DNA from 4 places in the Pseudonocardia sp. ICBG601 genome. Region 3 is predicted to be linked to each of the others. Evidence: riboswitches for the same ligand, from Rfam matches in the RefSeq annotation. Region 3 holds a riboswitch; each other region holds the start of a gene.

Region 1 (6,974 bases), on a different contig from region 3:
ACTGGAGACCGGTGAGCAGCGGCCCGATCGCCGCACGGACCAGCGGCACCTTGGCGACGACCACGCCGAGCGGGGTGGCGATCACCAGGGCGAGCAGGAAGCCGAGCGCGGCCCGGCTGATCGAGGTCCACAGGATCGACCAGATCTCGCCGCTGACGACGGTCTCGCCGAACGCCTCGGCCACCGCGCCCGGGGCGGGCAGCCGGTACTCGGGCGTGACCGCCGAGGCCCAGACGATCTGCCAGACCACCACGATCGCCACGAGCGCGACGATCGGCGGCAGCCAGGTCCGCAGGAACCGCTGCCACCACGGCGTCGTCCGCTCGACGGGGGTGTCGAGCGCGTCGAGCCCGGCGACGGCGGCCGCGGAGTCGCGGTCGTCGTCGACGACGGTCATCGAGGACTCCTCACGCGGCATGGCTGGTGATCACCGCCCGCAGCCGTCCGGTGATGTCGTCGTGCAGCTCGGCCTGCGCCTCGGCGTCGTGACCGCCGGCGGGCACCGTCCACTCGCGGACGACGGTCCCCGGCCGCGACGACAGCAGCACGACCCGCTCGGCCAGCCGGACGGCCTCGCGGACGTCGTGGGTGACGAACACGATCGTCGTCCCGGTGGCCCGCCAGACCCGCAGCAGCTCGCCCTGCAGGACGTCGCGGGTGATGGCGTCGAGCGCGGCGAACGGCTCGTCCATCAGCAGGAGCCCCCCGGCGCCGTGGGTGTCGCCGAGGCCGGTGGCCGCGGCCAGGGCGCGGGCCAGCGACACGCGCTGGCGCATGCCGCCGGACAGCTCGTGCGGACGCTTGTCGCCCAGGCCCTCCAGCCGTACCAGGGTGAGCAGCTCCTCGGCCCGCTCACGCCGGGCCGACCGGCCGTGCCCGGCGAGCTTGAGCGGCAGCTCGACGTTGCGCAGCGCGGTCAGCCACGGCATGAGCGCGGCCTCCTGGAACATGAACGACGGCCGCGCCGACCCGACCCGGACCGCGCCCGCGGTGGGCTCGTCGAGCCCGGCGAGCAGGTTCAGCAGCGTCGACTTGCCGCAGCCGGACGCGCCGAGCACGCAGAGGAACTCGCCGTCGCCGACCCGCAGGTCGATCCCGTTGAGCGCGGTCACGGCCCCGGTGCCGGTGCCGAAGGTCTTGGCGACCCCGGACAGCTCCACGGCGGTGCCGCGGGTCCTCGGGCGCCGGGTGGTCAGGTCGACGGTCATCGGTGGTTCCCCTCGTCGATCGGAAAGGTCAGTTCGCGGCGGCGAGACCGGCCGGGTCCACGGCGGTCTCCCCGGAGCTGGTCCGGACCGCGTCGACCGCAGCCGGGTCGAGGAAGCCGGTCAGGTTCGCCTCGCTCTTCGCGATGCCCGCCGTGACCGAGTCCTTGGCCAGCTGCGGGAAGGTCGAGGCGAGCGGGTCGGAGTCGAAGGACAGCTCGGTGAAGGCGCGGTCGAGGATGTTCGCCGCCAGCGGCTTGCCGGTGATCTCGCCGATCGCCTCGTTGGAGACGGTCTTCGCCTCGGCGGGGTTGTCGCGGATGAGCGCGATGGCCTTCTGCTCGCCCCGCAGGATCGCCTCGACGGTCTGCGGGTGCTGCTGGAGGAACTCGGTCCGGACGATGACGACGGTCGTCGGGAACTTCCCGCCGGGCCACAGGGACTTCTCGTCGACCAGGACCTTCGCCCCGGCGTCGACCAGGCGCGAGCTCCACGGCTCGGGCAGCCAGCCGCCGGCGACCTTGCCCTGCTTGAACAGGTCGAGGGTCTGCGGGTTCTCGATGTTCTGCACGGTCACCGCGGCCGGGCCCTGCCCGATCGGGAGCTTGTTCTCCGACAGCCAGGTCTTCAGCGCGATGTCCTGGGTGTTGCCCAGCTGCGGCGTCGCGATGATCTTGCCCTTGAGCTGCTCGGGGGAGGTGATGTCCGGGCTGGTCACCAGCTGGGCGCCGGCCGAGGTGGATCCCGCGACGAGGCGCACGGCCTCGCCGTTCGACTTGGTGAAGGCGTTGATCGCCGGGCCGGAACCGATGAACGCGACGTCGATCGAGCCGCCGAGCAGGGCGTTGACCTGGTCCGGGCCGGCGTTGAACGTCTGGGTGGTGAGCTTCGTGTTCCCCAGCTCGGCGGCGAACAGGCCCTGCTTCACCCCGACCAGCGCGGGGGCGTGGGTGATGTTCGGGAAGTAGCCGAGGCGGACCTCGGTCGCGGGGGAGGTGGCTCCCGCGGCGGTGGTGCTCTCGTCGGCGCGGGAGCAGCCGGCCAGCAGCCCGAGCGCGGTGAGCAGCGCGAGCAGGACGGCGGCGGTGCGCGCCCGGGATCCGGGACGCAGGACGTGCGGGGACATCGCGGGACGGGGTCCTTCCGTGGGGGCGGCGGGCGGTCGGGACGACCGCTGCGCGCCGGGGCCGGCCGGCCCTGGGAGGGCGTGCCGGGGTACGGGACGGGTGGCGGGCCGGAGTGGTGTCCGGCGGGCGGTTCCCGGTCCGGCGGGTGCCTCGCACGCCGGGGGCGTGGCGTTACGGCCCGCGGGACGGGAGACCGGTCAGCGACAGAGTTCGCTGTAGGCGGGCGCGCGCCGGCTCGGCCAGAACGGCTCGAGGCCGGTAGGGCGCAGGGGCACAGCGCGCCACGCCGTGCGCGCCTGCCGCTGGGGGACGGGGGCCGTCGCGTCCCCCACGAGCCGTGCGGGGCGCGAGGGCCGCCGCTGGCTCATCGTCACCCGACCAGGGTGCGCGGTGGTCACCTCTCCGGACAACCCGGCGTCCACCAACCAGGAACACGGTCAGCGTGTCCGGACATCTTCCCTGGCATCCGGGTGGCGGTTCCGCAGGTCGGGAGACTTGCTGCGGCGCAGGTCACTCGACTGTGATGCGGGTTGACACCGTCGGGCACCGGAAACCTACAGTCGGGTCGCACACCATCCGGAGCGGCCGAGAGACCCGGCTCGACGACGCCGCAGCAACCCCCCGCAGCACGCGGGAGCGGGTGCTCCAGCCGGGTTCGATGGAGGAACCCATGCGCACGGTCGCCGAGCAGGTGCGTGCCGCGCACCATCCCCGGTACCGCCGCCACGTCGACCTGATGCGGGTCGCGGGCGCCACCTGTCGGGCCTGACCGGCGTCCCGCAGGGCGCCCCGCCCACCCCGTCCCGGCCGTCCACGACGGCCACCCGTCCCGGCCGCCGCGTCCCGCGGGCCGCCCCGACGTCCTTGTCGTCCCGTCGTGCCCCCGTGCGACGAGAAAGCGATGCCGTATGTCCACATCGGACACCACCACCGGCGACGGCCCTCTGCACCTGGCCGTCGCGCTCGAGGGTGCCGGCTGGCACCCCGCCGCCTGGCGCGAGCCCGGCGCCCGCCCCGGCGAGCTGTTCACCGCCCGCTACTGGACCGACCTGGCCCGCACCGCCGAGCGCGGGCTGCTGGACCTGCTCACGATCGAGGACGCACTCGGGCTGCAGTCCGGGGACCACCTGAGCGGCGCCGACCGGCGCACCGACCGGGTGCAGGGCCGGCTCGACGCCTCCCTCGTCGCCGCCTTCCTCGCGCCGCTGACCTCACGGATCGGGCTGGTCCCGACCGTCACCACCACCCACACCGAGCCGTTCCACGTCGCGTCGGCGCTGTCCACCCTCGACCACGACAGCCGCGGCCGCGCCGGCTGGCGGGTGCAGACCTCGGTGCGCGCCGACGAGGCCGCCCACTTCGGCCGCCGCACCGTCCCCGGCCTGCGCCGCGCCGACCTCGACACCCCGGCCGCCCGTGAGCTCGTCGCCGAGCTGTTCGGCGAGGCCGCCGACGCCGTCGAGGTGGTGCGCAGGCTCTGGGACTCCTGGGAGGACGACGCCGAGATCCGCGACGCCCTGACCGGGCGCTTCGTCGACCGGGACAAGCTGCACCGGGTCGACTTCGCCGGGGAGCACTTCGGCGTCGCCGGGCCGTCGATCGTGCCGCGCCCGCCGCAGGGCCAGCCGCTGGTCGTCTCGCTGGCCCACGGCTACGCCCCGGCGCTGCTCGCCGCCCGGGTCGGCGACGTCGTGTTCACCACCCCGCACGACGCCGACGACGCCGCCCGCATCGTCGCCCAGGTCCGGGCCGCCGAGGCCGCCGTGGGCCGCACCGCACCGCCGCTGCGGATCCTCGGCGACGTCGTCGTGGTCCTCGAGGCGACCGAGCGCGCCGCTCGCGACCGGCTCGCCCGCCTCGACGCCCTCGACCCGCTCTCCTCCGACGCCGCCGTCCTCGCCACCACCCCGGCCGGGCTCGCCGACACCCTGCTGTCCTGGCGCCGTGCCGGCCTCGACGGCTACCGCCTGCGCCCGGCCGTCCTCCCGACCGACCTCGACGCGGTCGTCGACGGCCTGGTGCCCGAGCTCCAGGCCCGCGGCGCCTTCCGCACCACCTACGGCGAGACCACCCTGCGCGCGCGCTTCGGCCTGACCCGCCCGGTCAGCCGCTACGCCCCGGGCGCCCGGGTCGACGCCGTGACCGCGTTCAACCCCGCACTCTCCGGAGCGACCGCATGACCAGGACCGGCAGGAAGCAGATCGTGCTCGGCGCCTACTTCCCGGGCGTCAACCACGACACCGTCTGGAGCGACCCCGCCTCCGGCAGCCACATCGACTGGGAGTCCTTCGAGCACTGGGCGCGCACCGCCGAGCGCGGGAAGCTCGACCTGCTGTTCCTCGCCGAGGGGCTGCGGCTGCGCACCCGCGGCGGCGAGGTGTTCGACTCCGACGTCGTCGGGCGCCCGGACACCTTCACCGTGCTCGCCGCGCTGGCCGCGGTCACCGAGCACATCGGGCTGGCCGGGACGATCAATTCCACCTTCAACGAGCCCTACGAGCTGGCCCGCAAGTTCGCCACGCTCGACCTGCTCTCCGGCGGCCGGGCCGCGTGGAACGTCGTGACCAGCTCCGACGCCCCCACCGGCGAGAACTTCCGCCGCGGCGCGTTCCTCGGCCACCACCAGCGCTACGAGCGCGCGGGGGAGACCCTCGCCGCGGTCCGCGCGCTGTGGGACTCCTGGGGCTCCGACGCCGTCGTCGCCGACCCCGCGTCGGGCACCTTCCTGCGCGACGGCCACGTCGGCGACTTCGCGGTCTCGGGCAACCAGTTCGACATCGCCGGGCGCTTCACCACCCCGCGCAGCCCGCAGGGCCACCCGGTGGTGCTGCAGGCCGGGGAGTCCCCGGCCGGGCGCGACTTCGCCGCCGCGTCCGCCGACGCGATCTTCTCCCGCTACCAGAAGTTCGACGAGGCCCGCGCCTTCTACGACGACGTCAAGGCCCGCGTCCGGAAGGCCGGCCGCGACCCCGACGAGGTGCGGATCCTGCCCAGCGCGGGCGTCGTCCTCGGCGACACCGACGCCGAGGCCCGCGAACGGCACGCCCACATCCACGACCAGCAGGTCGACCCGTGGACCTCGATCGTGCTCGCCGAGATGGTGTGGAACCGGGACCTGTCCGCCTACGACCCGGACGGCCCGCTGCCCGACGTCGACCCCACCCCCGACGCCCCGAAGTGGATCGAGGGCCGGGCCCCGTTGACCCAGGACGCCCACGCGACCGTCGCCGCCTGGCGCGAGCTCGCCGCCGCCCACGGGTACTCCCTGCGCGAGACCGTCAAGCACGTCTTCGACCGCGCGGTGTTCGTCGGGACCCCGGAGCACGTCGCCGACGAGATCGACCGCTACGTGCAGGCCGACGCCTCCGACGGCTTCATCCTCGGCTCCCACGTCACTCCGTCCGGCCTCGACGAGGTCGTGGAGAAGGTCGTCCCGATCCTGCAGGAGCGCGGAGTGTTCCGGACCGACTACACCCCCGGCGCGACGCTGCGCGAGCACCTCGGACTCGCGAGCCCGTCGCGGTTCGGCGAGCGCCGCCCGGCGGTGGCGTCGTGACGCGCCGTCGTCGCGGATGGTGGCGGGACCTGCCCGCCGGCCGGTCGGCGGTGCTGCTCGCCGCCACCGCGCTCACCCTCACCGCCTGCGGCTCCGGCGCCGGGGGCGCCGCCGCCGACGCGGGCCCGCCGCAGCCGGGTGGGACGCTGGTGTTCGCGGTCTCCTCGGACCAGGGCTGCGCCGACCCGCAGCAGGTGCAGAGCAACGACTCGATCTACTCGCTGCGCCAGGTCGTCGACTCGCTCACCGACCAGGACCCGTCCACCGGGGCGATCGTGCCCTGGCTGGCGACCCGCTGGTCGTCGAACGCCGACGCCACCGCCTGGACGTTCACGCTGCGCCCCGGGGCCACGTTCTCCGACGGTGCGCCGGTCGACGCGGCCGCGGTGAGGACGAACCTCGACCGGGCGGTGAAGCTGGGCGCCCGCGGCAGCCTCCCCAAGGGGTACCTGGCCGGGTACACCGGCACCGACGTCACGAGCCCCACCGGGTTCACCGTCCGGTTCGCGAAGCCCAACGTGCAGTTCCTGCAGGGCACCTCCACCCACAGCCTCGGCCTGCTGTCCCCGGCCAGCGCCGCCCGCTCCGACGACGAGCGCTGCGCCGGCGTCGTCGGCTCCGGCCCGTTCACGATCGAGCGCTACGCCAAGAACGACGTCACCGTGCTCGCGAAGCGGGCCGGCTACGACTGGGGCTCGCAGCTGTTCACCCACCCCGGCGAGGCCTGGCTCGACCGGGCCGAGTTCCGCGTCGTCCCCGAGTCCGGGGTGCGGGCGGGCAGCGTGCAGTCCGGCGAGGTCGACGCGATCGCCAGCGTCGGCCAGCAGGACGAGGCCCCGCTCACCGGGGCCGGCGTCCAGCTCCCGGCCCGGCCGAACCCGGGCCTGCCGTTCGGGATCACGTTCAACCAGGGCACCCCGCTCGGCGTCGACGCCGCCGTCCGCGAGGCGGTGAGCCGGGGCATCGACCGCAACGAGGTCGTCGCCGCGGTCTACCCGAGCCAGACGCGCGCGGCGACCTCCCCGCTGTCGTCGACGACGCCGTCCTACGCCGACCAGTCCGCGCTCGTCGGCTACGACCCGGCCG
Region 2 (6,974 bases), on a different contig from region 3:
GGCGCACGGTCAAGCCGAAGGAGCTGCTGGGGACGCTGACCTACCCGGGCATGGTGAAGGTGGCGCGCACGCCTGTGGCGCTACGGCATCGGCGAGGTCCGCCGCTCGCTGTCGACGCGCGCGATGGTCCGCCAGATCCAGCGGATGCTGCCCGAGGTCACCGCCTCCGACCTGCACCCGGCAGGCGCCGGGGGTGCGGGCCCAGGCCGTGAAGGCCGACGGCACCTGGTCGACGACTTCCTGTTCCTCGACCAGGCCGGTCCGGACGGCGCGGGCCGCCCCGGCTCGATCCTGCACGTGCTGAACGCACCGTCCCCGGCGGCGACGGCGGCGCTGCCGATCGGCCGCGAGATCCTCGACCGGCTCGGTGCGGCATGACCGGCGCACGGCCCGAGGGCTTCCGGTCCGGGTTCGCCTGCTTCGTCGGCAGGCCCAACGCCGGCAAGTCGACCCTGACCAACGCGCTGGTCGGGGAGAAGATCGTGATCACCTCCTCGCGCCCGCAGACCCCCGGCACGCGATCCGCGGGATCGTGCACCGACCGGACGCCCAGATCGTCCTGGTCGACACCCCGGGGCTGCACCGCCCCGGACCCTGCTCGGGTCGCGGCTCAACGACCTGGTGCGCGAGACGTGGTCCGAGGTCGACGTCGTCGGGTTCTGCGTGCCCGCCAACGAGAAGGTCGGCAAGGGTGACCGGTTCATCGCCGAGGAGCTGGGCCGGATCGCCGCGCACACCCCGGTGGTCGCCGTCGTCACCAAGACCGACACCGCCCGCCCCGAGCAGGTCGCCGAGCGGCTCACCGAGGTGGCGGCGCTGATGGACTTCGCCGAGGTCGTGCCGACTCTCGGCGCGGTCGGGCTCCAGGTATCGCTGCTGTCGGACCTGCTGGTCGGGCTGCTGCCGGAGGGGCCGCAGCTCTACCCGGACGGCGACCTCACCGACGAGCCGACCGACGTGCTCGTGGCCGAGCTCGTGCGGGAGGCGGCGCTGGAGGCGTGCGCGACGAGCTGCCGCACTCGATCGCCGTCGTCGTCGAGGAGACGATCGAGAAGAAGGACCTGCTGGAGATCTACGCGATCATCTACGTCGAGCGGTCCAGCCAGAAGGGCATCGTGATCGGCAAGGGCGGTGCCCGGCTCAAGCAGGGTCGGCAGCGACGCCCGTCGCCAGATCGAGAAGCTGCTGGGCACCCGGGTGCACCTGGACCTGCACGTGAAGATCGCCGAGGACTGGCAGCGGGACCCGAAGCAGCTGCGCAAGCTGGGTTCTGAGGAGAACCTAGACTGGGTGGGTGGCCCAGCTCTACCGCGACACCGGGATCGTGCTCCGGGTGCAGAAGCTGGGCGAGGCGGACCGGATCATCACGATGCTGACCGTCAGCACGGCAAGATCCGGGTGGTCGCCAAGGGCGTGCGCCCGCACCCGGTCGCGGTGGGGCGCCCGGCTGGAGCCGTTCAACCACGTCGACGTCCAGTGCTACACCGGGCGCACGCTCGACGTGGTCACCCAGGCCCAGACCGTCGACGCGTTCGCGCCGGCGATCGTCGCGGACTGGTCGGCCTACTCCTGCGGCTGCGCGATCCTGGAGACCGCGGACCGGCTGGTGTCCGAGGAGGGCGAGCCGAGCCTGCGGGTCTACCTGCTGCTGCTCGGTGCCACCCGGGCGCTGGCCGACGGCGCCCGCGAACCGGCCCTGGTGCTCGACGCGTTCCTGCTGCGGGCCATGAGCCATGCGGGGTGGGCGCCGTCGCTGTCGGACTGTGCGCGCTGCGCGACGCCCGGCCCGCACCGGTCGTTCACCGTCGCCGGGGGCGGCATGGTGTGCCCGCGCTGCCGCCCGCCGGGCTCGGTCCCCCCGGCCCCCGAGACGGTGGCGCTGCTCATGGCGCTGCTGCACGGCGACTGGGACACCGCCGACGCCTCGGGCACCCCGACCCGGCGGAGGCCAGCGGCCTGGTCGCGGCGCACCTGCAGTGGCACCTGGAGCGCCAGCTGCGCTCGCTGCCCCTGGTCGACCGCCGCGCCCGGGTCCGGCCCGCCGCCGTCGTCGCGCCGGGTGCGCCGGGGACCGCCCCGAACCGCCGGACGGCGGTGCGCCGACACCTCCGGACGCGCTGTCCGACTAGTTCGATCGGCCCGGTGTCCGATCGGGCTGCCGTGAGCGGCCCGTATGCTTCGTCGAGCGGTTGACGTTCCCGGTGCGCCGCCCGCCGCGGTGCCGCCGGTCGCGGCGCACGGCGCTTCCGCCGACTCCACCGGGTGAACGTCGCTCAGGACAGGCAACCGGTTGCGCGGTCTCGTTATCCTCCTGTGATCGAGGGGACCCCAGCCCCGTCGGAGAGGCAGTCGTGAACCGACCCCACACACCGCCGCCGGACGACGACCACACCGCTCGCACCCATCGTCTCCCGGCCGCCACGCAGCGGATCCCGGTGCCGCCCACCCAGCAGCTGCCGCCCGCACCGAGGTCATGCCGGAGTCCCCGCAGGACGGGCCGACCCGCGCGATGCGTCAGGTCCGGGCCCGCACCGAGGACGGCGCCTGGCCGGCCATCCCGATGCTGCCGGTGATCCGGCCCGACGAGTCCGAACCGCTGTCGGAGGTCGACCGGGTCCACGGGCACCGCGGGATGCGCCGGCTGCGCGAGGACCATCGAGCGGCTGGAGGACCCGGCCGTGCCGGCCTGGCCCCAGCCCGACCAGCGCGACTGAGCCCGACCACCGCGGCCGAGCCCGGCCATCGGCCCCGACGTAGGGTCGGTGACGTGCCGTTCCAGCCTCCCGCCCGCATCCGTCCGGTGCCCGGCCCCCGGCGATCCCGCCGGAGCTGGTGCCGGGCCACGTCGCCCTCGTCATGGACGGCAACGGCCGCTGGGCCAACGCCCGTGGTCTGCCCCGCACGGAGGGGCACAAGCGGGGCGAGGCGTCGCTGATGGACGTCGCCCGCGGCTGCATCGACCTCGGTGTGCGCTGGCTGTCGGCGTACGCGTTCTCCACCGAGAACTGGCGGCGCAGCCCCGACGAGGTCCGGTTCCTGATGGGCTTCAACCGCGACGTCATCCGCCGTCGCGTCGACGAGATGGACGCGATGGGGGTCCGGGTCCGCTGGGCGGGCGCGCCCGCGGCTGTGGCGCTCGGTGATCAAGGAGCTGGAGATCGCCGAGGAGCGCACCCGCGGCAACGACGTGCTGAACCTGACCATGTGCGTCAACTACGGCGGCCGCGCCGAGATCGTCGACTCGGTGCGCCAGATCGCCCGGCTCGCCGCCGAGGGCCGGATCAACCCCGACAAGATCGACGAGCGGATGCTGGCCCGCCACCTCGACGAGCCGGACATGCCCGACGTCGACCTGTTCGTGCGCTCCCTCGGGGGAGCAGCGGACCTCGAACTTCCTGCTCTGGCAGAGCGCCTACGCCGAGATGGTCTTCCTGGACACGCTGTTCCCCGACTTCGACCGGCGCCACATCTGGCAGGCGATCGAGATCTACGCACGCCGGGACCGGCGTTTCGGCGGGGCCGTGGACGCCGCGACGGGCGACGCCGCGACGGGGGTGACACCGTGAGCACCGATGTGATCACCGGGATGCTCGCCACCGCGAAGGGTGCGCTGGAGCGGTTCCACGACGTCACCGCCGCCGACGACGGCGCGCTGACCTTCGCCCACGGCGGCGTGCTGTGCGTGGTGCAGGGGACCGAGCTGGAGGAGGGGCTGCCCGTCCTCAACCTGACCTGCGTCGTGGCGTGGGACCTGCCGGACTCCGCCGACCCGGAGCACGACGTGCCGCGACGGGTCGGTCGGGCTCGGGGTGGGGGAGGGCCTGTTCGGCACGCCCCGGTGGTGCGCGGCGAGCGCGGCTGGGACGTGACGCTGCGCTACGCCTTCCCCGCGGCCGGGCTGGGCGAGGGTCCGATGGGGACGCTGCTCATGCTCGTCGTGTCCTCCGCGTCGAGCATGCGGGCCGAGCTCGTCGGCGGCTGACCGGCCGGCGGGGCGGTGCCCGCCCCGGCCGCGCGGGTCACTTCTTGCGGTTGGTGCCGAGCTCCTCGGCGATCGGGTTGACCGGGTCCACGTCCTTCGTGGACTCCGACAGCCCGGGACGGGTGTGCTCGGTGCGCCGCTGCGCGCGAAGCTGCTCGGTCTCCTCGGCCGACTCGTCCGCGGTGTCGCCCGCGGTCTGGCGCGCGGGTCGTCGTCGGCCAGGTCCACGGCGGCCACCACGGCGGCGATCGAGGCGTAGTGCTCCTCGGCCGGCACCGCCCGCAGGGCCTCGACCGTCGCGGCGTCGGCCTCGTTGCGCTCGGCGGTCCACGCCAGGTCGTCCTTGCCGGCGGGGAACTCCAGGCCGTGCAGGGCGGTGCGGACGGCGTCGGACGTCGTCGTGCGGGTGGTCATGAGGTCACCTCTCGTCGGGATGCGTCCCGACCGGGTAGCCGCTGTGCGCCGGATGATGCATCCGGCGGGGATCAGTTCCCCGGGCCGTCCGCGGTGCCGTCCGAGTGCCGTCCCGGGTCACCGCGTCCTCCGGGGCCGCCTCGCCGCTGCCGTCGAGGTGCACCAGCGGCAGCCCCGCCAGCTGGCCCGCGGTCATCCCGTGCGCGACGCCGAGGACGTCGTTCTGGGACTTCTTCAGCCGGCGTCCACCAGGCCGGACAGGCTGTAGGCGACCCGGCCGAGCAGCCGGACCGTCGTCTCGTCGACGAGCGGGCGCGGGGTGGAGACGACGGCGACGCCCCGGGGCGTCCCGTCGTTGGACTGGGCCACGCCGATCGAGTACGACTCGCGCGGGTTCACGTGCCGGGAGGCGTAGTGATCGCGGAGCTTGAACACCATGTCGTGGAACCCGCTGACGTCCCCGTCGAGCTCCAGCGACGTCAGGTCGTCGGTGGTCAGCGTCTTCGTCCGGCGGAAGCACCGCACGTAGCCGATCAGGGCGCCGGTCCACAGGGCCTCGACCAGCGCCGGTCGGCGTCCACCCGCACCGGCCCGGACTCGGGCCCGCCCAGGGCGGTGACCAGGTGCTCGCAGCAGCGCAGCACGTACTGCAGGTCCTCGAAGACGGCGGCGAGCTGGGCCAGCTCGCCGGACTCCGGGACGTCGATCCGCCGGACCGTGGTGGCGCGGGGTGCGTGTCCGTCCATCGGTCAGACGCTATCCGGGGTGGCGATGCTCACGTGTCTCATCTGAGACGGTCTGCTAGTTTCGTCGCCGAAGGTCACGAGTGCCAGCGCGAAGCCCCGGCTCGCTGGACGGCAACCCTCCTCCGCGGTGGGGTGCCCCGGGTGATGACCGGGCCGACGCGACACCCGCAGTCGGCAAGCGCGGATCCGTGCGCCACGCCGGTCCCCGAGATCGGCCGGAGGCCGATCATGACCCTCGCCCTGCCACGTCCCGTCCAGCACGCCCTGCCCCGCGTCGTCGGTGCGGACCTCACGGTCCCGCTCGTCGACGGCCGGTGGGCCCGCTACTGCGACCTCGACTCCGCCGCGTCGGCGCCGGCGCTGGAGCCGGTCGCTGCCCACGTCGCCGAGGTGCTGCCCTACCACGGCAGCGTGCACCGCGGCGCCGGCTGACCTCGAAGGTCTGCACCGCGCTCGTGGAGAACGCCCGCGCCGACGTCGCCCGGTTCGTCCGGGCCCGCGCCGACGACGTCGTGGTGTTCACCCGCAACACCACCGACGCGCTCGGCCTGCTCGCCCGCGCCGTCCCCCGCCCGGTGGTGACCCTGGACCTGGAGCACCACGCGACGCTGCTGGCCTGGCGCGACCGCGAGCACCGCGTCGTGCCCGCCGCCGCCACCGTGGCGGCGACGCTCGATGCGTTGCGGGCGAGCTCGCCGCCCGTCCCGACGCCGCGCTGGTCGCGGTCACCGGGCGTCCAACGTGACCGGCGAGCTCCTCCCGGTCGCCGAGATCGCGCGATCGCGCACGCCGCGGGTGCCCGCTGTGCGTCGACGCCGCCCAGCTCGCCCCGCACCGGCGCGTCGACCTGGCCGGGTGGAACGCGGACTACGTCGCGCTGTCCGGGCACAAGCTCTACGCGCCCTACGGCGCCGGGGTCTCGTCGGCCGCCGGGACTGGCTCGACGCCGCCGACCCGCACGTCGCGGGCGGGGGAGCGGTCCGATCCGTGTCCGTCGCCGACGGCCCGGGCGGCGCACGGTCACGGAGTGGCTGCCGTCGCCGCAGCGGCACGAGGGCGGCACCCCGAACGTGCTCGTGCCGGTGGCCGCGCTCGGAGCGGCTTGCCGGAGCCTGGACCCGCTGATCGACGACATCGTGCCCGCCCACGAGCGCGAGCTGGCCGACAGCCTGCACGCCGGCCTGGCGACGGTCCCCCGGCCTGCGGACCCTGTCCTGCTTTCGACGACGCGGGCGACCGCACCGCGACCGTCTCGTTCACCCTGGGCGAGCTGTCCGCCGGGCTGGTCGCGGCGGGCGCTGTCGGCCGAGTACGGCATCGGGGTCCGCGACGGCCGTTTCTGCGCCCACCCGCTGCTGGCGCGGCTCACCGGCGGCCGCGACGCGTGCGCGCGTCGCTGGGCCTGCGCACCGGCTCCTCCGACGTCGACCGGCTGGTCGACGCGCTGACCGATCTGGCACGGCGCGGCCCGGCCTGGACCTACGCCCTCGTCGACGGCCGGTGGGCGCCGACCCCGGACCCGCGTCCGGCGGACCCGTTCGCCCGCGACCGGGAGCTGCCCGCCGTCCCCGCTGCGGGGACTGAGCCCGGTCTCAGCCCGCCGAGCAGCGCTCCGCAGAGGCCGAAGACCTCGAGGGTGTGCGACACCTCGGTGAAGCCGTGCTTCTGGGCGACCGACTCGGTCCAGGACTCCACCGCCGGACCCTCGATCTCGACGGCGGCGCCGCACCGGCGCAACACGAGGTGATGGTGGTGGTGCTCGGTCTCGCAGCGCCGGTAGACGGCCTCGCCGGACGCGACCCGCAGCAGCACGTCGACCTCGCCGCCGTCGG
Region 3 (6,974 bases):
TCGCGGTCCACGGCAGCCGCACGTTCTGCGCCTTGATCGTGATGCCGCGCTCGCGCTCGATGTCCATCCGGTCCAGGTACTGGGCCCGGGCGTCACGCGCGCTGAGCACCCCGGTGACCTGCAGCATCCGGTCGGCCAGGGTCGACTTCCCGTGGTCGATGTGGGCGATGATGCAGAAGTTCCGGATGCGCTCCGGCGGGGTGAACGTGCGGTCGGCGTACGTCGTCACTCAGCTGTACTCGGCTTTCGCTCATGCGTGGGGCTTCGGGCACTTCGGGTGCTCAGGGCACTCGGGGCTCGGGGCACTGGGACCCATCGTCCCATGTCGGGCCGGGCGACCGCCGTGGTGGCACCGCAGGTCGTCACACGCCGTTCACGCGCGGGCTCCCGGCGTTGCCGCCCCCGGCCCGGGGCGCGCACGATCGGGTCCGCCCCACGCCGCCCGACGCAGGAGGATCACCGTGTTCGTCAGCCCCCTCACCCCGCTCGACCGGCTCGGCGCCGCCCGCATCGTGCTGGCCCAGAAGAAGCGGCTCGGCCTGCGCTGGGACGCGGTCGCCGAGGCCGTCGGCGCGTCCCTCGAATGGTCCACCTCGGCCCTGCTGGGCCAGCAGACGATGACCCGCGAGCAGGCCGAGACCGCCGGGAACCTGCTGGACCTCGACGCCGACGTCGTCGACGCCCTCACCCTCCCGCCGGTCCGCGGCGCGGCCGCGGTGGACCTCACCGACCCGCTGGTCTACCGCCTCTCGGAGATGGTGCAGGTCTACGGGACGACGATCTCCGAGCTCGTCCGCGAGGAGTTCGGCGACGGCATCGTGTCCGCGATCGACTTCGAGCTCGACCTCGCGCGGGTGCCCGACCCGAAGGGCGACCGGGCCGTGATCACGCTGAACGGGAAGTTCCTGCCCTACCGCGTCTGGTGACCCGGCACAGGGCGCGACGACGCCGCTGGTAACCTTGTGCGTCGAGCGCTCGGCGTGCTCGCCCGAAACGGCCTGGACCCTCTCTCCAGTGATGCTGTTCGGTGCCGCCGGAGCGGACCCGGACGAGAACACTCACCAGCCGACCAGCAGGCAGGAAGACCAGAGGCAGACGTGGCCAACATCAAGTCGCAGATCAAGCGAGTCAAGACCAACGAGAAGCGCCGGCAGCGCAACAAGTCGGTGAAGTCGTCGGTCAAGACCGCGATCCGCCACTTCCGCGAGGCCGCCGACTCCGGCGCCGACAACGTCGTGGAGCTGCAGCGCAAGGCGGCCAAGGCCCTCGACAAGGCGGCCGGCAAGGGCGTCATCCACCGGAACCAGGCGGCGAACCGCAAGTCGGCCCTGGCCAAGCGTCTCAACGACGTCCAGGCCTGAGCCACCCCGGTTCTTCCGACGACGGCGCCGCCCCACCCGGGCGGCGCCGTCGTCGTGTTTCCGGGCCCGCCCGGGGTCGCGCCGTCGGTGCGCTCCGGGGTCCGGCCGGGTCAGCGCGGGGTGCGCGCGGAGACGACGGCCAGCACGGCCCGCTCCAACGCGTACCCGGCGTCCGCGGCGACACCCTTGACGTCGGCGTTCACCCGCGCCGTCGCCGCGATCGCGACGGCGAGCTGCTCCGGGCGCCACTGCCGGACCGTCTGCTGCGCCTTCCGGATCTTCCAGGGCGGCATGCCCAGCTCCCCGGCCAGCCGGTTCGGGTCGCCCCGCCCGGCCGAGCCGACCTTGGCCAGTGTGCGCACCGAGTCCGCGAGCGCGTCGGCGATCAGCACGTGCGGGACACCGAGCACCAGCGCCCACCGCAGCGCCTCCATCGCCGCCCGCCGGTCCCCCGCGACCGCCGCGTCGGCCACCGCGAAGCCCGAGGACTCCGCCCGGCCGCGGTGGTAGCGCCGCACCCCGGCCTCGTCCACGGCACCACCGGTGTCCGCGACGAGCTGCCCGGCCGCGGCCGCCAGCTCCCGCAGGTCCGACCCGACCGCCTCGACCAGCACCGCGAGCGCCCCGGGCGTGATCGTGCCGCCGTGGCGGCGGACCTCGTCACGCACGAAGTCCGACCGCTCGTCGGCGCGGGTGATGCGGTTGCAGGTGACGGTGTGCGCCCCGGCCTTGCGCATCAGGTCCAGGACCGCCTTGCCCTTCGCTCCCCCGGCGTGCTGGACCACGAGCACGATCCCGTCGGCCGGGTCCTTCACGTAGTCGGCGATGGCGGCGGTCATGTCCTTGTTCGCGTCCTGACCGTGGGTGAGCACGATCACCCTGCCCTCCGCGAAGAGCGAGGGGCTGAGGTGCCCGGCGAGCTCGCCGGGTGCCACCTCGGAGGTGCGGAAGCGGCGCAGCTCGGTCTCCGGATCGCGCTGCCGGGCGCGCCGGACCAGGTCGGACACCGCCCGCTCGGCCAGGAACTCCTCGTCCCCGACGACCAGCTGCAGCGGGCCCGGTTCGCTCGTGCTGCTCACACCCCCATGGTGGCCCACACCCCCGACAACGGGTGAGCCGCGTCCCGACCGGAGGACGTCGTCTGGCGGTGGGGTGCCCCGCTCGCGTACGGTCGTCGTCGACTCCGGCGCCCGGCGTCCGGAGCACCACAACCGCATATGGCTCATCCAGAGGGGCAGAGGGAACGGCCCGTTGAAGCCCCGGCAACCGGCGTCGCACGACGATCCGCCCAGACCTGCGCATCCCGCGTGGTGAGGACGTCGACGAACACGGTGCCAATTCCGGCCCGCCACGTCCGGCGGGACAGATGAGGAGATCTCGTGACTCTCACTGCTGCGCCCGAAACCACCTCCGCCTACGACCTCGGTTCCGCGCGCGCTCTCGCGTGCCGCGAGTGCCGCCACGAGATCCCGCTCGCCGCGGAGTTCGCGTGTCCGCGCTGTTTCGGCCCCCTCGAGGTCGCCTACGAGTTCCCGAAGGTCACCCGCGCCTCCATCGAGGCCGGGCCGAAGTCGATCTGGCGCTACAAGGACCTGCTGCCGGTCCCGTCGACCGTCGAGCAGCACGCGAACACCGAGCCCGGCCTGACCCGGCTGATCGAGGCCGACAACCTGGCCCGCGCGCTCGGCGTCCGCAAGATCTGGATCAAGGACGACACGGGCAACCCGACGCACTCGTTCAAGGACCGCGTCGTCGCCGTCGCGCTCGCCGCCGCCCGTGAGCTCGGCTTCTCGGTGCTGTGCTGCCCCTCGACGGGCAACCTGGCCAACGCCGTCGCCGCCGCGGCCGCCCGCGCCGGCTGGGACTCGGTCGTGCTGATCCCGTCCTCGCTGGAGCAGGCGAAGATCGTCACCACCGCCGTCTACGGCGGCACCCTGCTCGCCGTCGACGGCAACTACGACGACGTCAACCGGCTCGCCACCGAGCTGGCCGCCGAGCACGAGGACTGGGCGTTCGTGAACGTCAACGTCCGGCCGTACTACGCCGAGGGCTCGAAGACCCTGGGCTACGAGGTCGCCGAGCAGCTCGGCTGGCGGCTCCCGCAGCAGGTCGTCGTCCCGGTCGCGTCCGGCTCCCAGCTCACCAAGATCGACAAGGGGTTCACCGAGCTCGGCACCCTGGGTCTGGTCGAGCCCACCCCGTACACCGTGTTCGGTGCCCAGGCCACCGGCTGCTCGCCGGTCGCGCGGGCCTTCGAGGCCGGCCACGAAGTGATCCAGCCGCAGAAGCCGGACACCATCGCGCGCTCGCTGGCGATCGGGAACCCGGCCGACGGCCCGTACGTCCTCGACTCGGTGCGCCGCACCGGCGGCTCGGTCGGCCACGTCTCCGACGAGGAGGTCGTCGCCGGCATCCGGCTCCTGGCCCGCACCGAGGGTGTGTTCGCCGAGACCGCGGGCGGGGTCACCATCGCGACCACCAAGAAGCTGCTCGAGGCCGGGGCGCTCGACCCCGACGCCGAGACCGTCCTCATGATCACCGGCGACGGCCTCAAGACCCTCGACGCCGTCTCCGGCGAGGTCGGCCCGACGGCGACCGTGCCGTCGACGTCCGCCGCGGTCCGCGAGGCGCTGGCGAACCTGGGCTGACCGGCCCCGCCGGCCGGGCGCCGGACGGGGGTCGCCCCGCGCGACCACCGTCAGCCCGGCCGGGTCGTCGCCGGTCAGGGCCAGGTCACCGGACCGGTCGGTGCGGGCGACGACGATCCCCGCCCCGGCCAGCCGGTCCACCAGCTCCGGGTTGGGGTGCCGGTAGCTGTTGCCGTTGCCGACGCTGATCACCGCCGCCCGCGGCGCGACGGCCGTGATCAGCCGCGGGACCACCTTGCGGGACCCGTGGTGGGGCATCTTCAGCACGTCCGCCCGCAGGTCGGCACCGGAGTCGATCAGGTCGTCCTGGGCGACCAGCTCGGCGTCGCCGGTCAGCAGGATCGTCGCGGCCGGGGTGGTCGCGCGCAGCAGCAGCGAGATGTCGTTGACCGCCGTCCCGTCGCTGCCGTCGACCGTCAGGGGCGGGTGGACCGGGCCGAGGACCTGCAGGCGCAGCTCCGGCCAGCCCAGCTCCATCCCGCGCGCGAGCCCCACCACCGGGGCACCGGCCTCCTCGGCGCGCCGGGTGATGTCGCGCAGCCCGGACGCCGGTTCCCGTACCGGCCCGACGGCGATGCCGCCCGCGGCGCGGCCACGCAGCGCGCCGGCGAGGCCGCCGTCGTGGTCGGCGTGGAAGTGGGTGATCACCACGAGCTCCAGGACCCGGACGCCGAGCCGGTCCAGGCAGGTGTCGACGGCGTCGTCGGTCGGCCCGGTGTCGACCAGGACGGCGTGCCCGGGGGTACCGGTGGCGAGGACGAGCGCGTCGCCCTGACCGACGTCGCAGGCCACCATCCGCCATCCGGCGGGCGGCCAGCCGGGCGGTGCGAACCGGGTCGGGACGAGGACGACGAGCAGCCCGACCAGCAGGGCCAGCAACAGCGCCCGCAGCCGGGGCACCCGGCCCATCGCCAGCAGCACGACCAGCACCCCGGTGAGCAGCAGCGCGCCGCCCGCCCCCGCGGGCCACGGCACGGTGGCACCGGGCACCGCGGCGGCCCGGTCCCCGACCACCACCAGCCACCACACGAACGGTCCCGCCAGCCAGGCGCAGCACCACGCGGCGGCCGGGCTCACCGCGGACAGCACCGCGCCGAGCACGCCCAGCACCGTCGCGGGGGCGACGGCGGGCGCGGCGAGCAGGTTCGCCACCACGGTGACCAGCCCGACTCCCCCGTTGAGCCCGGCGATCACCGGCGCGGTGGCCAGGGCCGCGGCGACCGGGACGACCAATGCCTCGGCCGGTCCGGACGGCAGCCCGCGCCGTCGCAGCGCCGCCGTCCAGCCCGGACCGAGCAGCACCAGTGCGCCGGTGGCGACGACGGAGAGCACGAACCCGGCGTCGACGGCCAGGGCGGGGGCGGCCAGCAGCAGGCCGAGCACGGCCACCGCCAGCGCGGGCACCGCCGATCGGGCCCGGCCGGCCGCGAACGCGATCAGCACCACCCCGCCCATGACCGCCGCCCGCAGTACCGACGGTGACGGCCGGGCCAGCACGACGAACCCGACCAGGGCGAGCATCGCCGCCGCGGCCGCGATCCGCGGGTCGGTCCGGAACAGGCGCAGGAGGAGCAGCACCGCCCCGGTGATGATCGCGACGTTGGCCCCGGAGACGGCGGTGAGGTGCGCGAGCCCGGCGGTGCGGAAGTCCTGCTCGGTCTCGGCGAGCTGGGCGCGGGTGTCCCCGATCGCGAGCCCGGGCAGCAGTCCCGCGGGTGCCTCGGGCAGCGCGGAGACCGCCGCGTCGCGCAGGCCGTCGCGCAGCGCCCCGGCACCGGTCTGCCACCAGGGCGGCGCGGTCACGTCCTGCGGCGCACCCCGGACCTTCAGCACGGCGACCGTGAGGTCGGGGCGCTGTGCGGGCATGAGCAGCCCGGCGGCGGAGACCTCCTGGCCGGGGAGCAGCCCGGTCCAGCTCGCCGCCGGGGCCAGGAGCAGGAGCTTCCCGCCGGTGGTCGCCCGGTCCCCGCCGACGGTGGCCGTGACGAGCTCGGTGGGTACCAGCGCCATCGCCCGGGCGGCGCCGGACTCGTCGCCGCCGCCGGTGGTGCTGCGCAGGAGTCGGGGGTCGTCGGTGAGCCGGACGCGGACCTCGGCGGCGGCGCCGCGGTCGGCGGGTGCCCGCAGCGGGTGCGACGCCAGCGCGGCCGCGTGGACGGTGACCAGGACGGCCGCGACGAGTGCGCACCCGGCCGCGGCGAGCACGATCGAGGACGGTGCCGCGGCGCGGGCGCTGGCCCGGGCGCGGAGCAGCGCGACCGGCAGGGCGAGCGCCGCGAGGACGGCGGCGGTGATCCCACCCGCGGTGCCGCCGAGCAGCCCGGCGAGGACGGCGGCCCACGTGGCGAGCGCGGCGGGGACGAGACGCAGGTCGGGTGGGGCGGGACGCTCGGCCTGTTCCTCGTGCTCGTCGTCGTGCTCCCCGTGGACCGGGTCCGCCCGGCGGGCTCCGGCGCGGGTCACACCCGCACCAGTTCCTGGAGCTGGGCGAAGCGGCGCTCGCCGATGCCGTCGATCTCCCGCAGCTGCTCGACCCGGCTGAAGCGCCCGTTGGCGCTGCGCCAGTCGACGATCTTCTTCGCGGTGACCGGGCCGACGCCGGGCAGGGCGTCGAGGTCGGACGCGGTCGCGGTGTTCAGGTCGATCTTCCCGCCGGGGGCGCCGGGCGGGGCGGGTGCGGCGGCCGCGCCCGGTTCGGTGCCCGACGCGGGCTCGGAGCCCGGGGCGGGCAGGACCGGGGCGGCGTCGACGGCCGGCGGGACGCCGACCGCGATCTGCTCGCCGTCCCCGAGCCGCCGCGCCAGGTTGAGCACGCTGAGGTCGACCTCGGGCAGCGCGCCCCCTGCGGCGTCGAGGGCGTCGGCGACGCGCGACCCGTCGGGCACCCGGACGAGGCCGGGCCGGGCGACGCGCCCGACGACGCTGACGACGAGCGGCCCCGCGGTGACCGGGGCCGCCGCGACGG
Region 4 (6,974 bases), on a different contig from region 3:
ACGCGCTGGTCGGGGAGAAGATCGTGATCACCTCCTCGCGCCCGCAGACCACCCGGCACGCGATCCGCGGGATCGTGCACCGACCGGACGCCCAGATCGTCCTGGTCGACACCCCGGGGCTGCACCGCCCCCGGACCCTGCTCGGGTCGCGGCTCAACGACCTGGTGCGCGAGACGTGGTCCGAGGTCGACGTCGTCGGGTTCTGCGTGCCCGCCAACGAGAAGGTCGGCAAGGGTGACCGGTTCATCGCCGAGGAGCTGGGCCGGATCGCCGCGCACACCCCGGTGGTCGCCGTCGTCACCAAGACCGACACCGCCCGCCCCGAGCAGGTCGCCGAGCGGCTCACCGAGGTGGCGGCGCTGATGGACTTCGCCGAGGTCGTGCCGACCTCGGCGCGGTCGGGCTTCCAGGTATCGCTGCTGTCGGACCTGCTGGTCGGGCTGCTGCCGGAGGGGCCGCAGCTCTACCCGGACGGCGACCTCACCGACGAGCCGACCGACGTGCTCGTGGCCGAGCTCGTGCGGGAGGCGGCGCTGGAGGGCGTGCGCGACGAGCTGCCGCACTCGATCGCCGTCGTCGTCGAGGAGACGATCGAGAAGAAGGACCTGCTGGAGATCTACGCGATCATCTACGTCGAGCGGTCCAGCCAGAAGGGCATCGTGATCGGCAAGGGCGGTGCCCGGCTCAAGCAGGTCGGCAGCGACGCCCGTCGCCAGATCGAGAAGCTGCTGGGCACCCGGGTGCACCTGGACCTGCACGTGAAGATCGCCGAGGACTGGCAGCGGGACCCGAAGCAGCTGCGCAAGCTGGGGTTCTGAGGAGAACCTAGACTGGGTGGGTGGCCCAGCTCTACCGCGACACCGGGATCGTGCTCCGGGTGCAGAAGCTGGGCGAGGCGGACCGGATCATCACGATGCTGACCCGTCAGCACGGCAAGATCCGGGTGGTCGCCAAGGGCGTGCGCCGCACCCGGTCGCGGTGGGGCGCCCGGCTGGAGCCGTTCAACCACGTCGACGTCCAGTGCTACACCGGGCGCACGCTCGACGTGGTCACCCAGGCCCAGACCGTCGACGCGTTCGCGCCGGCGATCGTCGCGGACTGGTCGGCCTACTCCTGCGGCTGCGCGATCCTGGAGACCGCGGACCGGCTGGTGTCCGAGGAGGGCGAGCCGAGCCTGCGGGTCTACCTGCTGCTGCTCGGTGCCACCCGGGCGCTGGCCGACGGCGCCCGCGAACCGGCCCTGGTGCTCGACGCGTTCCTGCTGCGGGCCATGAGCCATGCGGGGTGGGCGCCGTCGCTGTCGGACTGTGCGCGCTGCGCGACGCCCGGCCCGCACCGGTCGTTCACCGTCGCCGGGGGCGGCATGGTGTGCCCGCGCTGCCGCCCGCCGGGCTCGGTCCCCCCGGCCCCCGAGACGGTGGCGCTGCTCATGGCGCTGCTGCACGGCGACTGGGACACCGCCGACGCCTCGGGCACCCCGACCCGGCGGGAGGCCAGCGGCCTGGTCGCGGCGCACCTGCAGTGGCACCTGGAGCGCCAGCTGCGCTCGCTGCCCCTGGTCGACCGCCGCGCCCGGGTCCGGCCCGCCGCCGTCGTCGCGCCGGGTGCGCCGGGGACCGCCCCGGAACCGCCGGACGGCGGTGCGCCGACACCTCCGGACGCGCTGTCCGACTAGTTCGATCGGCCCGGTGTCCCGATCGGGCTGCCGTGAGCGGCCCGTATGCTTCGTCGAGCGGTTGACGTTCCCGGTGCGCCGCCCGCCGCGGTGCCGCCGGTCGCGGCGCACGGCGCTTCCGCCGACTCCACCGGGTGAACGTCGCTCAGGACAGGCAACCGGTTGCGCGGTCTCGTTATCCTCCTGTGATCGAGGGGACCCCAGCCCCGTCGGAGAGGCAGTCGTGAACCGACCCCACACACCGCCGCCGGACGACGACCACACCGCTCGCACCCATCGTCTCCCGGCCGCCACGCAGCGGATCCCGGTGCCGCCCACCCAGCAGCTGCCGGCCCGCACCGAGGTCATGCCGGAGTCCCCGCAGGACGGGCCGACCCGCGCGATGCGTCAGGTCCGGGCCCGCACCGAGGACGGCGCCTGGCCGGCCATCCCGATGCTGCCGGTGATCCGGCCCGACGAGTCCGAACCGCTGTCGGAGGTCGACCGGGTCCACGGGCACCGCGGGATGCGCCGGCTGCGCGAGACCATCGAGCGGCTGGAGGACCCGGCCGTGCCGGCCTGGCCCCAGCCCGACCAGCGCGACTGAGCCCGACCACCGCGGCCGAGCCCGGCCATCGGCCCCGACGTAGGGTCGGTGACGTGCCGTTCCAGCCTCCCGCACCGCATCCGTCCGGTGCCCGGCCCCCGGCGATCCCGCCGGAGCTGGTGCCGGGCCACGTCGCCCTCGTCATGGACGGCAACGGCCGCTGGGCCAACGCCCGTGGTCTGCCCCGCACGGAGGGGCACAAGCGGGGCGAGGCGTCGCTGATGGACGTCGCCCGCGGCTGCATCGACCTCGGTGTGCGCTGGCTGTCGGCGTACGCGTTCTCCACCGAGAACTGGCGGCGCAGCCCCGACGAGGTCCGGTTCCTGATGGGCTTCAACCGCGACGTCATCCGCCGTCGCGTCGACGAGATGGACGCGATGGGGGTCCGGGTCCGCTGGGCGGGCCGCCGCCCGCGGCTGTGGCGCTCGGTGATCAAGGAGCTGGAGATCGCCGAGGAGCGCACCCGCGGCAACGACGTGCTGAACCTGACCATGTGCGTCAACTACGGCGGCCGCGCCGAGATCGTCGACTCGGTGCGCCAGATCGCCCGGCTCGCCGCCGAGGGCCGGATCAACCCCGACAAGATCGACGAGCGGATGCTGGCCCGCCACCTCGACGAGCCGGACATGCCCGACGTCGACCTGTTCGTGCGCTCCTCGGGGGAGCAGCGGACCTCGAACTTCCTGCTCTGGCAGAGCGCCTACGCCGAGATGGTCTTCCTGGACACGCTGTTCCCCGACTTCGACCGGCGCCACATCTGGCAGGCGATCGAGATCTACGCACGCCGGGACCGGCGTTTCGGCGGGGCCGTGGACGCCGCGACGGGCGACGCCGCGACGGGGGTGACACCGTGAGCACCGATGTGATCACCGGGATGCTCGCCACCGCGAAGGGTGCGCTGGAGCGGTTCCACGACGTCACCGCCGCCGACGACGGCGCGCTGACCTTCGCCCACGGCGGCGTGCTGTGCGTGGTGCAGGGGACCGAGCTGGAGGAGGGGCTGCCCGTCCTCAACCTGACCTGCGTCGTGGCGTGGGACCTGCCGGACTCCGCCGACCCGGAGCACGACGTGCCGCGACGGGTCGGGCTCGGGGTGGGGGAGGGCCTGTTCGGCACGCCCCGGGTGGTGCGCGGCGAGCGCGGCTGGGACGTGACGCTGCGCTACGCCTTCCCCGCGGCCGGGCTGGGCGAGGGTCCGATGGGGACGCTGCTCATGCTCGTCGTGTCCTCCGCGTCGAGCATGCGGGCCGAGCTCGTCGGCGGCTGACCGGCCGGCCGGGGCGGTGCCCGCCCCGGCCGCGCGGGTCACTTCTTGCGGTTGGTGCCGAGCTCCTCGGCGATCGGGTTGACCGGGTCCACGTCCTTCGTGGACTCCGACAGCCCGGGACGGGTGTGCTCGGTGCGCCGCTGCGCGCGAAGCTGCTCGGTCTCCTCGGCCGACTCGTCCGCGGTGTCGCCCGCGGTCTGGCGCGCCGGGTCGTCGTCGGCCAGGTCCACGGCGGCCACCACGGCGGCGATCGAGGCGTAGTGCTCCTCGGCCGGCACCGCCCGCAGGGCCTCGACCGTCGCGGCGTCGGCCTCGTTGCGCTCGGCGGTCCACGCCAGGTCGTCCTTGCCGGCGGGGAACTCCAGGCCGTGCAGGGCGGTGCGGACGGCGTCGGACGTCGTCGTGCGGGTGGTCATGAGGTCACCTCTCGTCGGGATGCGTCCCGACCGGGTAGCCGCTGTGCGCCGGATGATGCATCCGGCGGGGATCAGTTCCCCGGGCCGTCCGCGGTGCCGTCCCGAGTGCCGTCCCGGGTCACCGCGTCCTCCGGGGCCGCCTCGCCGCTGCCGTCGAGGTGCACCAGCGGCAGCCCCGCCAGCTGGCCCGCGGTCATCCCGTGCGCGACGCCGAGGACGTCGTTCTGGGACTTCTTCAGCCGGGCGTCCACCAGGCCGGACAGGCTGTAGGCGACCCGGCCGAGCAGCCGGACCGTCGTCTCGTCGACGAGCGGGCGCGGGGTGGAGACGACGGCGACGCCCCGGGGCGTCCCGTCGTTGGACTGGGCCACGCCGATCGAGTACGACTCGCGCGGGTTCACGTGCCGGGAGGCGTAGTGATCGCGGAGCTTGAACACCATGTCGTGGAACCCGCTGACGTCCCCGTCGAGCTCCAGCGACGTCAGGTCGTCGGTGGTCAGCGTCTTCGTCCGGCCGGAGAAGCACCGCACGTAGCCGATCAGGGCGCCGGTCCACAGGGCCTCGACCAGCGCCGGGTCGGCGTCCACCCGCACCGGCCCGGACTCGGGCCCGCCCAGGGCGGTGACCAGGTGCTCGCAGCAGCGCAGCACGTACTGCAGGTCCTCGAAGACGGCGGCGAGCTGGGCCAGCTCGCCGGACTCCGGGACGTCGATCCGCCGGACCGTGGTGGGCGCGGGGTGCGTGTCCGTCATCGGTCAGACGCTATCCGGGGTGGCGATGCTCACGTGTCTCCATCTGAGACGGTCTGCTAGTTTCGTCGCCGAAGGTCACGAGTGCCAGCGCGAAGCCCCGGCTCGCTGGACGGCAACCCTCCTCCGCGGTGGGGTGCCCCGGGTGATGACCGGGCCGACGCGACACCCGCAGTCGGCAAGCGCGGATCCGTGCGCCACGCCGGGTCCCCGAGATCGGCCGGAGGCCCGATCATGACCCTCGCCCTGCCACGTCCCGTCCAGCACGCCCTGCCCCGCGTCGTCGGTGCGGACCTCACGGTCCCGCTCGTCGACGGCCGGTGGGCCCGCTACTGCGACCTCGACTCCGCCGCGTCGGCGCCGGCGCTGGAGCCGGTCGCTGCCCACGTCGCCGAGGTGCTGCCCTACCACGGCAGCGTGCACCGCGGCGCCGGCTGGACCTCGAAGGTCTGCACCGCGCTCGTGGAGAACGCCCGCGCCGACGTCGCCCGGTTCGTCCGGGCCCGCGCCGACGACGTCGTGGTGTTCACCCGCAACACCACCGACGCGCTCGGCCTGCTCGCCCGCGCCGTCCCCGGCCCGGTGGTGACCCTGGACCTGGAGCACCACGCGACGCTGCTGGCCTGGCGCGACCGCGAGCACCGCGTCGTGCCCGCCGCCGCCACCGTGGCGGCGACGCTCGATGCGTTGCGGGCCGAGCTCGCCGCCCGTCCCGACGCCGCGCTGGTCGCGGTCACCGGGGCGTCCAACGTGACCGGCGAGCTCCTCCCGGTCGCCGAGATCGCGCGGATCGCGCACGCCGCGGGTGCCCGGCTGTGCGTCGACGCCGCCCAGCTCGCCCCGCACCGGCGCGTCGACCTGGCCGGGTGGGACGCGGACTACGTCGCGCTGTCCGGGCACAAGCTCTACGCGCCCTACGGCGCCGGGGTCCTCGTCGGCCGCCGGGACTGGCTCGACGCCGCCGACCCGCACGTCGCGGGCGGGGGAGCGGTCCGATCCGTGTCCGTCGCCGACGGCCCGGGCGGCGGCACGGTCACGGAGTGGCTGCCGTCGCCGCAGCGGCACGAGGGCGGCACCCCGAACGTGCTCGGTGCCGCCGCGCTCGGAGCGGCTTGCCGGAGCCTGGACCCGCTGATCGACGACATCGTGCCCGCCCACGAGCGCGAGCTGGCCGACCGCCTGCACGCCGGCCTGGCGACGGTCCCCGGCCTGCGGACCCTGTCCTGCTTCGACGACGCGGGCGACCGCACCGCGACCGTCTCGTTCACCCTGGGCGAGCTGTCCGCCGGGCTGGTCGCGGCGGCGCTGTCGGCCGAGTACGGCATCGGGGTCCGCGACGGCCGGTTCTGCGCCCACCCGCTGCTGGCGCGGCTCACCGGCGGCCGCGACGCCGTGCGCGCGTCGCTGGGCCTGCGCACCGGCTCCTCCGACGTCGACCGGCTGGTCGACGCGCTGACCGATCTGGCACGGCGCGGCCCGGCCTGGACCTACGCCCTCGTCGACGGCCGGTGGGCGCCGACCCCGGACCCGCGTCCGGCGGACCCGTTCGCCCGCGACCGGGAGCTGCCCGCCGTCCCCGGCTGCGGGGACTGAGCCCGGTCTCAGCCCGCCGAGCAGCGGCCGCAGAGGCCGAAGACCTCGAGGGTGTGCGACACCTCGGTGAAGCCGTGCTTCTGGGCGACCGACTCGGTCCAGGACTCCACCGCCGGACCCTCGATCTCGACGGCGGCGCCGCACCGGCGGCACACGAGGTGATGGTGGTGGTGCTCGGTCTCGCAGCGCCGGTAGACGGCCTCGCCGGACGCGACCCGCAGCACGTCGACCTCGCCGCCGTCGGCAAGGGTCTGCAGGGTCCGGTAGACCGTGGTCAGGCCGATGCCCTCGCCGGCGCGCCGCAGCTCCTCGTGGATCTCCTGGGCGGACCGGAAGTCGTCCAGCCGGTCCAGCAGCGCGGTGACGGCGGCCCGCTGCCGGGTGGCGCGGATGCCGCGCGGCCCGGCGGTGGACCGCTCGGTGACCGCCGCCGCGGTCGTCCGGCCGGTCGTCTCCGTCACGTGTCCTCCTCGACGTGGGCGACGGCGTCCACCACGATGTGCGCCAGGTGGTCGTCCACCAGCGAATACAGCACCTCGCGGCCCTTCCGCTCGCCCTCGACCACCCCGGCGGCCTTGAGGACCCGCAGGTGCTGGCTGATCAGGGGCTGGGTGACCCCGAGCGCGTCCACCAGGTCGTGGACGCACCGCGAGTGTTCCAGCAGCTGCAGCACGATGGCGATCCGGAC

What was found. Region 3 has a riboswitch for S-adenosylmethionine ahead of thrC (threonine synthase). Riboswitches for the same ligand answer to the same signal wherever they lie in the genome.
Region 1: it holds a riboswitch for S-adenosylmethionine, as region 3 does, so the genes downstream of both, KPL57_RS73000 (putative leader peptide) here and thrC (threonine synthase) in region 3, are expected to answer to the same signal.
Region 2: it holds a riboswitch for S-adenosylmethionine, as region 3 does, so the genes downstream of both, KPL57_RS64325 (hypothetical protein) here and thrC (threonine synthase) in region 3, are expected to answer to the same signal.
Region 4: it holds a riboswitch for S-adenosylmethionine, as region 3 does, so the genes downstream of both, KPL57_RS64395 (aminotransferase class V-fold PLP-dependent enzyme) here and thrC (threonine synthase) in region 3, are expected to answer to the same signal.

Annotation. Positions count from the first base shown of each region.
Region 1 covers NZ_JAHLJA010000152.1:486,164-493,137, reverse strand. The annotation lists gene KPL57_RS52660 (ABC transporter permease) at 1-418, opposite strand, end outside; gene KPL57_RS52655 (ABC transporter ATP-binding protein) at 408-1,208, opposite strand; gene KPL57_RS52650 (ABC transporter substrate-binding protein) at 1,237-2,331, opposite strand; SAM riboswitch class I at 2,902-2,997, shown strand; gene KPL57_RS73000 (putative leader peptide) at 3,003-3,101, shown strand; gene KPL57_RS52645 (LLM class flavin-dependent oxidoreductase) at 3,241-4,512, shown strand; gene KPL57_RS52640 (NtaA/DmoA family FMN-dependent monooxygenase) at 4,509-5,888, shown strand; gene KPL57_RS52635 (ABC transporter substrate-binding protein) at 5,885-6,974, shown strand, end outside.
Region 2 covers NZ_JAHLJA010000252.1:144-7,117, forward strand. The annotation lists gene KPL57_RS64285 (hypothetical protein) at 124-378, shown strand; partial or broken gene era (GTPase Era) at 375-1,269, shown strand; gene recO (DNA repair protein RecO) at 1,295-2,164, shown strand; partial or broken gene KPL57_RS64300 (isoprenyl transferase) at 2,818-3,566, shown strand; gene KPL57_RS64305 (hypothetical protein) at 3,587-3,982, shown strand; gene KPL57_RS69030 (hypothetical protein) at 4,020-4,313, opposite strand; partial or broken gene KPL57_RS73685 (DUF2795 domain-containing protein) at 4,280-4,396, opposite strand; gene KPL57_RS64315 (hypothetical protein) at 4,631-4,921, opposite strand; gene KPL57_RS64320 (hypothetical protein) at 4,930-5,142, opposite strand; SAM riboswitch class IV at 5,215-5,329, shown strand; gene KPL57_RS64325 (hypothetical protein) at 5,371-5,574, shown strand; partial or broken gene KPL57_RS64330 (aminotransferase class V-fold PLP-dependent enzyme) at 5,598-5,717, shown strand; partial or broken gene KPL57_RS73690 (hypothetical protein) at 6,231-6,590, shown strand; partial or broken gene KPL57_RS64340 (Fur family transcriptional regulator) at 6,757-6,974, opposite strand, start outside.
Region 3 covers NZ_JAHLJA010000148.1:2,653,212-2,660,185, reverse strand. The annotation lists gene lepA (translation elongation factor 4) at 1-229, opposite strand, end outside; gene cynS (cyanase) at 462-926, shown strand; gene rpsT (30S ribosomal protein S20) at 1,098-1,361, shown strand; gene holA (DNA polymerase III subunit delta) at 1,472-2,440, opposite strand; SAM riboswitch class I at 2,581-2,734, shown strand; gene thrC (threonine synthase) at 2,741-4,009, shown strand; partial or broken gene KPL57_RS42055 (ComEC/Rec2 family competence protein) at 4,250-5,875, opposite strand; gene KPL57_RS70715 (helix-hairpin-helix domain-containing protein) at 6,469-6,974, opposite strand, start outside.
Region 4 covers NZ_JAHLJA010000253.1:587-7,560, forward strand. The annotation lists gene era (GTPase Era) at 1-818, shown strand, start outside; gene recO (DNA repair protein RecO) at 839-1,675, shown strand; gene KPL57_RS64370 (hypothetical protein) at 1,899-2,261, shown strand; gene KPL57_RS64375 (isoprenyl transferase) at 2,315-3,115, shown strand; gene KPL57_RS64380 (hypothetical protein) at 3,136-3,528, shown strand; gene KPL57_RS64385 (DUF2795 domain-containing protein) at 3,567-3,944, opposite strand; gene KPL57_RS64390 (hypothetical protein) at 4,016-4,696, opposite strand; SAM riboswitch class IV at 4,770-4,884, shown strand; gene KPL57_RS64395 (aminotransferase class V-fold PLP-dependent enzyme) at 4,928-6,286, shown strand; gene KPL57_RS64400 (Fur family transcriptional regulator) at 6,295-6,747, opposite strand; gene KPL57_RS64405 (helix-turn-helix transcriptional regulator) at 6,744-6,974, opposite strand, start outside.